One region of the Pantoea sp. SGAir0183 genome, then DNA from elsewhere that is predicted to be linked to it. Evidence: predicted binding sites of a transcription regulator. Region 1 holds the regulator's gene; the other holds the start of a gene.
The links. Region 1 encodes LexA, which represses DNA repair genes until DNA is damaged. Its sites were predicted from a motif close to TNCTGTATGTACATACAGNA; they were not measured.

Region 1 (5,148 bases):
AGCGCGTGATCCAGCAACGCTTCCGCAGACATGTCAGGCAAAGTGGCATCCGGCGAGTAGGGCACATTACGTAATAACTGGGTATAGCACTCCAGCTGCTCAATCAGCTGTTCACGGGTCAGCGAACGCTGGCGGGAAGCGAGCAGTGCCGTTACGCACAGGTTCATGGCGTTCGCGGCACCGGCTTCATTAATATGTACCATGATGGTGGCGGCGATATCATTGGCCGTTGGCGTTAACCAGCCCGGACGTTGCGCTTCAATGGGATCGATAGACTCACGCCATTCCGGTACGCGCTTGTTCAGATAGTTGATCAGCGGCAACGGCTCACCAAAGTTCACATAACCCTGGCCCAGGTTGCGCAGCTTACGCAGGCCGCGCACCATCTGCATAAAGCCTTCTTTCTCTTTTGCCGCACCGCGTAGCTCTTTAGCGTAAGTACCCACTTCCATTACATGTTCATAACCGATGTAAATGGGCACTAACGTGATAGGTCGCGTGCCGCCGCGCAGCATGGCCTGCAGCGTCATAGAGAGGGTGCCGGTTTTCGGATCCAGCAGTCGGCCGGTACGTGAGCGTCCACCTTCCACGAAATACTCGACGGAATAGCCGCGGGTAAAGAGCTCGCCAAGGTATTCACGGAACACGGTTGAATAGAGCTTGTTGCCTTTAAAGGTACGACGAATAAAGAAGGCACCCAGACGACGGAAAATCGGCCCGGCAGGCCAGAAGTTCAGGTTAATCCCTGCGGCAATATGCGGCGGAACCAGGCCCTGGTGATACAGCACATAAGACAGTAGCAGGTAGTCCATATGGCTGCGGTGGCAAGGCACATAAACAATTTCATGCCCGTCCTGCGCCAGCTGACGTACCCGCTCACCGCCGTTAACGTTGATCCCCTGATAGAGTCGGCTCCAGAGCCAGCCCATCACGCGGTCGGTGATACGAATCGCTTCGTAGGAAAAGTTGGCCGCAATTTCTTCCATCATTTCAATGGCGTTTTGCTGCGCTTTCTCATGGGAGATTTTCTTGCTACGCGCCTCGTCTTCCACAGCTTTTTCAATCGCCTTCGACTGCAACAGGCGATTGAATAAATCCTGGCGAGCCGGCAGGCGCGGTCCCACCGCAGCCAGGCGCTGACGGGCAAAATGGATGCGCGCTACGCGAGCCAGCTTCTGCGCAATCGACTTGTCGGTACCGTGTTCGGTCGCCATACGACGCAGGGAGACCGTGGGCGAAAAACGCACAAAACTGTCGCGGCCATGCCAGAGAACGGCAAAGAATTTTTGAATGCCGTTAAGGAGCCGCAAATGAGGCGGATGATCGTCGCCCTGGACTTCCCGACCTGGCGCACGGCCAAACATGACTGAAACCGGTAACATCTGAACATCAAGTTCAGGGTTGCTGCGGTGCAGATCAAGATACTCGTGGAAGATTTTGACCGATTCAAGGCTGGGCACGAAATAGGGGAACACACGCGGACCGTCATTAATAAAGACATGACGCGGCAACAGGGCGCCGTCTATCTCCAGCGGAATAAGCGGATCAGGCAGATCGTGCCGGATGCACTGCGCGCGTAAAGTCAGGAGATCGGCCTTTGAATCATAAGGCAGGACATACATAATAGGCCGGGTAGGATCCAGCCCATGTTCGGAGACGGGATCAGCCGGAATGGCCTTACTCTTTACCAGAAATGAAAGGGGTAAGTTCAGCAATTTATAAAAAATTTTACGCCAACCTGACATAGACAACATGAAGCCTCTTGTTAGCAAAGCGGCGCAAGCATATCAGAACGCGCAGCAAAAATCTGTGACAGCGACAATTGTGCGCTGCCCGGTATTGACGTCAATCCTTTGAAAAGAGTTCCTTTATCATGACAAATAATGTCACCGGCATTACCCGGATTGTGAAAGCGGCTGGCTACTCATGGCAAGGTCTTCGCGCCGCCTGGCAGCATGAAGCTGCCTTCCGCCAGGAAGCCGTAATTTCACTGGCGGCAATTATCCTGGCCTGCTGGCTGGATGTCGATACTATTTCGCGCATCCTGATGATTGGCGCGGTCATGCTGGTGATGATTGTTGAAGTTCTGAACAGCGCCATCGAAGCGGTGGTGGACCGCACAGGGCAGGAACGTCATCCTCTTGCCGGCCGAGCCAAAGATATGGGATCGGCCGCTGTTTTGCTGGCAATAGTACTGGCCCTGTTCGTTTGGGGAACGCTACTTTGGTCGCATTTGCGATAAGCATTCCATCTCCCGTCAAATTACTGATTTTGGCCTGACTTTTGGTTTCCATTTCACCAATACCTGTATATACTCACAGCGACTGTATAAACAACCAGGGGGCGGGATGAAAGCATTAACCAGCAGGCAGCAACAGGTCTACGACTTGATTCGCGACCACATTAATCAAACGGGCATGCCGCCTACGCGTGCAGAAATTGCTGCGCAACTGGGCTTCCGCTCACCTAACGCGGCAGAAGAGCATCTGAAAGCGCTGTCGCGTAAAGGCGTGATTGAAATCGTCTCTGGTGCGTCCCGCGGTATCCGTTTGTTAATGGAAGAAGAACCTTCAGACGGTCTGCCACTCATTGGGCGCGTTGCGGCGGGTGAGCCGTTGCTGGCCCAGGAACATATCGAAACCCACTACAAAGTGGATCCAGACATGTTCAAGCCCTCTGCCGATTTCCTGCTGCGCGTTAGCGGCATGTCAATGAAAGACATTGGCATCATGGATGGCGATCTGCTGGCCGTGCATAAAACGCAGGAAGTGCGTAATGGTCAGGTGGTGGTAGCGCGCATTGATGACGAAGTCACCGTGAAGCGCTGGAAAAAGCAGGGATCAGTGGTGCATCTGTTACCTGAAAATACGGATTTTGAGCCTATCATTGTCGATACACGTGCGCAGTCGCTGACGGTTGAAGGTCTGGCGGTTGGCATCGTACGTAACGGTGAGTGGTTGTAACTCTTCTTAAGGTTGGCTCTTTACGTCAACCTTGACGTTACCCAGTCTGCCCCTGTTTTGCCGCTGTGGGTTCATCTGCAACACCAGCGGCGCATTGCACGGACGTTACATGCGCTTCCTGACAGCTACCGATAAAAAACTGTGGCGGCTGGCGCTGCCCATGATCCTGTCAAATATCACCGTTCCTCTGCTCGGCTTAGTCGATACAGCCGTTATTGGCCATCTCGACAGCCCGGTTTATCTGGGCGGCGTTGCGGTCGGGACGACCGTTACCAGTTTCATCTTCATGCTGCTGCTTTTTCTGCGGATGAGTACGACAGGCCTGACGGCTCAGGCGTTTGGCGCGGGCGATAAAACGGCGCTGGCGCGCGCATTGGCACAGCCCCTGATCATTGCCTTACTGGCCGGCAGCCTGTTTATTGCCCTGCGTCATCCTGTTACGGCATTAGCAATCCGCTTTATCGGCGGAGAGGCCGCCGTGCTTGAGCAGGCTGCGCTGTTTATCCATATTCGCTGGCTCAGTGCGCCCGCCATGCTGGCTAACCTGGTGATTCTGGGCTGGCTGCTGGGCGTACAGTATGCCAGAGCGCCGGTCATCCTGCTGGTGGTGGGCAACGTTATCAATATTCTGCTGGACCTCTGGCTGGTGCTGGGGCTGCACTGGGGCGTAGCCGGGGCTGCAGCCGCGACGGCTATCGCGGAATATGCGACGTTGCTGGTCGGGGCACTTATGGTCTGGCGCGTGCTGGCGCTGCGCGGCATCACGCTGCACAGTCTGGTCCATAGCTGGCGTGGCGATATCCACCGCCTGCTTCGCCTGAATCGCGATATCCTGCTGCGTACCTTACTGTTACAGCTTTGCTTTGCCTCTCTGACCGTGCTGGGAACGCGTATCGGACCTGATGTGGTGGCGGTAAATGCCATCCTGCTGATGTTCATGACGTTTACCGCCTATGCGCTGGATGGCTTTGCTTACGCCGTCGAAGCCTTTGCTGGTGAGGCACACGGCGCAAAGGACGGCAGCAGGTTGCAACTGGTATGGATTGCTGCCTGCCGTCAGGCACTGTCAGTCGCGCTGTTTTTCTCCCTGGTCTATGCTGTTTGTGGCTATCAGATCGTGGCTCTCCTGACATCGATTCCCGCACTTCAACAGGCGGCTGACCGTTTTCTGCCGTGGCAGGTTGTCATGCCGCTGGTTGGCGTCTGGTGCTATCTGCTGGATGGCATGTTTATTGGTGCGACCCGCGGAAGAGAAATGCGCAACAGTATGGCGATTGCCGCACTGGGCTATTTCCTGACGCTGTTAACCGTGCCTTTTGTCGGTAATCACGGTCTATGGCTGGCGATAGCCGTTTTTCTGGCGCTTCGCGGCCTGTCACTTTGGCTGGTCTGGCGCAGGCACTGGCGCAATGGCACCTGGTTTAGCGCCTGAGCAACTTGCCTGAAATATGACGCAGGATACATAAAATTTTCATTTTTTCCGGCAAAACTGAAATTAGCTACTACAATTATCTTTGAATGGCGCTATTAAGCAGCGCTTTATATCGTAATTTTGCCTGATGGCAAAATAAAACGAAATCGAAGGATGACGTGGAGGTCTGCAATGAATAAAGACGAAGCGAGTGGTAACTGGAAACAGTTCAAAGGAAAAATGAAAGAGAAATGGGGCAAGCTGACCGATGATGACATGCAAGTCATTGAAGGTAAACGCGATCAGCTGGTCGGCAAAATTCAGGAACGTTACGGCTACGCGAAAGATCAGGCGGAGAAAGAAGTAACGGACTGGGAAGGTCACAACAAGGATTACCGCTGGTAATCACGTTATTCAGGGATGCTCCTACCCGGGCCGGTACGCTCATGCCGGCCAGACCGCACAAGGATGTGCAATTAACTTCGTTTACTGCGTTTCTTCCCGTCAGCCTGATGGTCATGATCACAATGTTCATGCTGTTCACAGGCTTCAACTTCCGCACAGTTTTCACATAACCCGTGCGCCTCTATCACGCTATGCCGTAGGACGAAGCTTGCCTCCTGCGCCAGCGATGCGATGATTTTTTCTGCGCCCTGCGCCTGCTTTTCCGTGACCACTGCACAGCGATCGCAGACCAGCATCACCGATGTATGGGCGGGTGCGTCGAAATGGTGACACATCACATAGCTGTTATTGGACTCGACGCGGTGGATA
Region 2 (5,148 bases), 1.7 Mb from region 1:
TGTGCATCCCGCCTGGCTCATCCGCTATGGTGAGCAGGATGTGTTTGTGAAGTGCAACAGCCGCGATAAAGTGTCCCTGTTTAGCTGGGAAGCCGATCAACTCGCCCTGCTGCGCCGTACCCAGACGGTCCGCGTTCCGGACGTTTATGGCGTTGGCAGCGATCGTGACTACAGTTTCCTGCTGCTGGAATATATCAAACCTCAGCCCCTGGATCCGCAGAGCGCCTACCAGTTAGGCCAGCAGTTGGCGCGTCTGCATCAGTGGAGCGAGCAACCTCAGTTCGGGCTTGATTTCGATAATAATCTGACCTCTACACCACAGCCCAACAGCTGGTTGCGGCGCTGGTCAGTTTTCTTTGCGGAGCAACGAATCGGCTGGCAACTGCAGATTGCCGCTGAGAAAGGCATTCTGTACGGCGATGCCGAACGGATTATTGATTGTGTGCAACGGACCCTGGCGTCCCATCACCCTCAACCTTCCCTGCTCCACGGCGATCTGTGGCCAGCTAACTGTGCGGGCAGCGAGACTGGCCCCTGGATTTTCGATCCTGCCTGTTACTGGGGCGACCGGGAATGCGACCTGGCGATGCTGAGCTGGTTTACCGATCTGCCGAAGGCGATCTTTGACGGTTATCACCAGAGCTGGCCATTACCCGATGGCTTTTCGCAGCGTCAGCCGGTTTATCAGCTTTACTATCTCCTGAACAGGGCCAACGTGTTTGGCGGCAACTGGCTGGGCGCGGCGCAGTTTGCCGTGGGCCAGTTGCTGGATGACGATGCACGGGCAGCCGGTCAGGTGAAACCGGCCTGATCGTTTAGAGAAAACCAAGCAGAGAAAGCAGAAAGTAACCGGCGATGGCAATCACCAGCGGCAGGATGTAGAGCGGGAAAATCTGCAGAAAAATGGTGTGGCGCGGGACCCGTACCTTTTCTTCCAGCTGCTGCCGGGTCCGGCCATCGCTGCCTTTTGCCTGCTCAAGAATCATCTGATCTTCAATCCCTTCCCGCACATGGCGCACCTGACGTCCCATGCGCGCACCGGACGCTTCCAGCGCCAGCCCGACAAAAATCAAAATATAGATAAACCAGAAGCCCAGATTCATCTGTCCATTGAACTCGGGCACCGGTGAGTTTTGCCAGAACACATTCAGAAACGGCGTATTAAAGCGAATCATATCCACCATGACATGAATGAAATCCAGCATCACGGCATCAATACCGGGTTTCTTTTCACTGTGCTTAAACAAAAAGCTCAGCAGTGAAATGATGGTAGACAGCAACGCGAGTAAAAAAATCACCCAGCCAGCGACACGCTTAAGGATGGCAATGCGGCCAGCCTGTTGATAGGTCATGATATCTCCTGAACCCAAAATCCCATTTGCTTCAGTCTACCTGCCCTTGCAGAATTTTCCCAAAAAAAAGAGCGGTCTGCGCCCGTTTCGCCTCATCTGCGCACCAACCCTGTGTTCATGCTAAGGTAGCCTGAACTTTTTAAGGAGCGACACATGTCTTACCACCGCCCTGTTTTTGCAGCTTTATTTGATATGGATGGCTTGTTGATTGATTCTGAACCTCTCTGGGATCAGGCTGAAATGGACATCTTCTCAACCCTGAATATCGATTTGACCCGACGCCACGAATTACCTGATACGCTCGGATTACGTATCGATCAGACGGTGCGCATGTGGTACGAAACGTTGCCCTGGTCGGGACCGAGTCAGGAAGCGGTCACACAGCGTATCATCGCCCGTGCAATGGAACTGATTGCGATAAACCGCCCGCTTCTGCCCGGCGTTGAGTCCGCCCTCTCATTGTGCAAACAGCACGGCCTGAAGACCGGCCTGGTTTCCGCATCGCCCCGCTTCATGCTGGAACAGGTACTGGCGATGTTTAACCTGAATCACTCTTTTGATGTGCTGTCTTCCGCCGAACATCTGCCCTACAGCAAGCCGCATCCGCAGGTCTACCTCAACGCCGCCGAGGCGCTGGGCATTGATCCGCTTCACTGCGTCGCGCTGGAAGATTCGGTGAACGGCATGGTAGCAAGCAAAGCCGCACGAATGCGATCAATTGTGATTCCGGCAGCCAGCCATCAGGATGATGCCCGCTGGGCGCTCGCCGACGTGAAGCTGAGTAGCCTGACGCAGTTAACGCGGGAGCATTTGCAGGCTTAACGGCAAAGGCGCTGTAACCTGTTGCATCCCCTTAAAAAATTAACGCTTCGTTACAGCGTCACAGGTTCTCATTTACTGGATAAATCCCTATACTGGATGCATTGACAGTTTCTTTTGCAGCCAGGTTTATCATGACGGCCGAAGGCCATATCTTTTTTGCTGTTGCCAGCGCCATTTTTGCGAAACGGGCCGAGCTCACCCCGGTGATGGCTCAGGCGGACTGGTGGCATTTAATTCCCGCCAGCCTGCTGACCTGCCTGCTCCCTGACATCGATCATCCTAAGTCCTTGCTGGGCCAGCGCCTGCGCTGGTTGTCGCATCCCATTGCCCGGGCATTTGGTCACCGCGGGTTCACCCACAGCCTGCTAGCCGTTGCGGCTGGCCTGTGGCTGTTTCAGATTAACGTGCCGAAGAGCTGGCCGCTGCCCGCCGATGTTCTGCAGGGCATGACGCTGGGTTACCTGAGCCACATTGTGGCCGATATGCTCACTCCCGCCGGCGTTCCTCTGCTCTGGCCCTGCCGCTGGCGTTTTCGTCTGCCCATTCTGAACAGCCAAAAAGGCAATCAGCTGGAGCGCGCTCTGTGCCTGGGCCTGATGGCTTACGCGCTGTGGTTCCCGCCAGGGATGCCTGCGTTTGGCGAAAATGGCTGGCCCACCCAGGTATTTGATACCTTGCAAAACGGCGTCAGTCGCCTCCTGTCGGGGCATTCCGGCTCCTGAGCCACTGGCCGCTCAAACAAAGTTATAAGCTATTCCATTTGGATATAAGATCGCACTAAATTCACCTGATACCATTTCCGGACACCTGTATGAACAATAACTACTTTTGCTTTCCTTACCAGGGGAATGCTGCATGATTCGGAGTTTCTATGGATATCCCTTTAACGCTTAATATCATTGCCTTTGTGGTGCTGCTGCTTCTGCTGTCACGCCTGAGCCGCGCCAACTGGAGTCTGTCCAAAAAAGTGCTGGTCGGGTTAGTGTTTGGCGTCGCGTTTGGCCTGGCGCTGCAGTTTATTTACGGCAGTAACAGCGATACGGTCAAAGCGTCGATTGGCTGGTTTAACGTGGTCGGTAACGGCTATGTCCAGCTGTTGCAGATGATCGTGATGCCGCTGGTCTTTGTCTCAATTCTGAGCGCGGTGGCGCGCCTGCATAACGCCTCTTCGCTGGGCAAAATCAGTTTCCTGACCATTGGCGTGCTGCTGTTTACGACCGCGATTGCGGCGCTGGTCGGAGTTTTCGTGACCGGGCTGTTCCATCTTAATGCAACCGGCCTGGTACAGGGTGCCCAGGAAACGGCGCGCCTGAGTGCCATCCAGAATAACTATGTAGGCAAAGTGGCCGATCTGACGGCGCCGCAGCTTATCCTGTCCTTTATCCCGAAAAACCCCTTTGCCGATTTAACCGGTGCCAGCCCCACCTCGATTATCAGTGTCGTCATCTTCGCAGCCTTTTTAGGCGTGGCGGCCCTGCACCTGCTTAAAGATGACGAAGTGAAAGGCCAGCGCGTCCTGACGGCGATCGATACGCTGCAGTCATGGGTGATGAAGCTGGTGCGCCTGATCATGAAACTGACGCCTTACGGCGTGCTGGCGCTGATGACTAAAGTGGTTGCCGGATCGAACCTGCAGGACATCATTAAGCTGGGTAGCTTCGTGGTCGCATCCTATCTGGGCCTGGGCATTATGTTTGTGGTACACGGTCTGCTGCTGTCCGTAAATGGCATCAACCCTATGCGCTTTTTTCGCAAAGTCTGGCCCGTGCTGACCTTTGCCTTCACCAGCCGCTCCAGTGCCGCCAGCATTCCGCTGAATGTGGAAGCGCAAACCCGTCGTCTGGGCGTGCCGGAATCCATTGCCAGTTTCTCGGCGTCGTTTGGCGCTACGATCGGGCAGAACGGTTGTGCCGGTCTTTATCCGACCATGCTGGCCGTGATGGTGGCGCCGACAGTGGGCATTAACCCGTTTGATCCGCTGTGGATTGCCACCCTGGTGGGCATTGTGACGTTGAGCTCAGCGGGCGTTGCCGGTGTCGGCGGTGGCGCGACTTTCGCGGCGTTAATCGTGCTGCCCGCGATGGGCCTGCCCGTCACGCTGGTCGCGCTGCTGATTTCGATCGAGCCGTTGATCGATATGGGCAGAACCGCGTTGAACGTGAATGGTGCAATGACCGCAGGTTCCCTGACCAGTCGCTGGCTGGGCCTGACAGACCGACGCGTTCTTGAGCAAGACGAACACCATGAATTAGAGCACAGCTAATCACAGCTGACCTGGCACCCGGTGCCAGGTCTTCTCCCTTTTCCCTGCCTGTTTCTCCTTATTTCCCCTCTCTCTTTACATTCACGTTAAGGAAACGTTAAGCGTGGTAAAGGGGCAATAATACGTGCGCTTTCTGCTTGTTTTTGGACGCTAAAAGGAGAATTCTGCAGCGAGTCACAGCAGGAGAATGCACATGAAAACGGTTATCGCTTCATTCCTCGCGTTAGCGATGATTACGCCCAGCGCAGTGTTTGCGCGCCCCGGCGACTGGGGGCCCGGCCCTCACTGGTACCGGCCCGGCCCAGGCTGGCATGGTCCTGCGCCACGCTGGCATGGTCCTGACCATTTCCACGTTCTGCCACTGGCGGCAACGGCGGTTCTGATTGGGGGATTAACCTACTATTTGCTGAATGGCAGTTATTATCAGCGACACGGTGATGAGTACGTGGTTGTTGAGCCGCCTGCTCCGACCTATGTCAGCAGCGTCGGCGGTATGCGGGTGCTGGATTTTAATGGCCGACGGTTCTACGTGCAGGACGGGCATTACTATCAGCGGGAGATTAACGGCAGCTACGTTGAAGTGCCGCGTCCGGCTGGACTGTAGAGATAAAAAAACGGCTCGCCATAAGCGAGCCGTTTTTTCAGGTCAGCGGAAATTTACTGCTTAACCTGCGGATCGGTATCGTATTCAGCACAGCTCTGGAAGCCGTA

Region 2: the regulator LexA is predicted to act here: its motif matches at 2,265-2,284, upstream of C1N59_RS11645 (metal-dependent hydrolase).

The regions. Positions count from the first base shown of each region.
Region 1 is NZ_CP028053.1:4,157,153-4,162,300, reverse strand. Features, by position in the region: gene plsB (glycerol-3-phosphate 1-O-acyltransferase PlsB) at 1-1,745, opposite strand, end outside; gene C1N59_RS19390 (diacylglycerol kinase) at 1,874-2,242, shown strand; gene lexA (transcriptional repressor LexA) at 2,349-2,963, shown strand; gene dinF (MATE family efflux transporter DinF) at 3,073-4,395, shown strand; gene C1N59_RS19375 (CsbD family protein) at 4,567-4,779, shown strand; gene zur (zinc uptake transcriptional repressor Zur) at 4,851-5,148, opposite strand, start outside.
Region 2 is NZ_CP028053.1:2,498,876-2,504,023, forward strand. Features, by position in the region: gene C1N59_RS11630 (fructosamine kinase family protein) at 1-811, shown strand, start outside; gene C1N59_RS11635 (YniB family protein) at 816-1,352, opposite strand; gene hxpB (hexitol phosphatase HxpB) at 1,506-2,174, shown strand; gene C1N59_RS11645 (metal-dependent hydrolase) at 2,306-2,896, shown strand; gene C1N59_RS11650 (L-cystine transporter) at 3,046-4,437, shown strand; gene C1N59_RS11655 (DUF6515 family protein) at 4,631-5,041, shown strand; gene osmE (osmotically-inducible lipoprotein OsmE) at 5,095-5,148, opposite strand, start outside.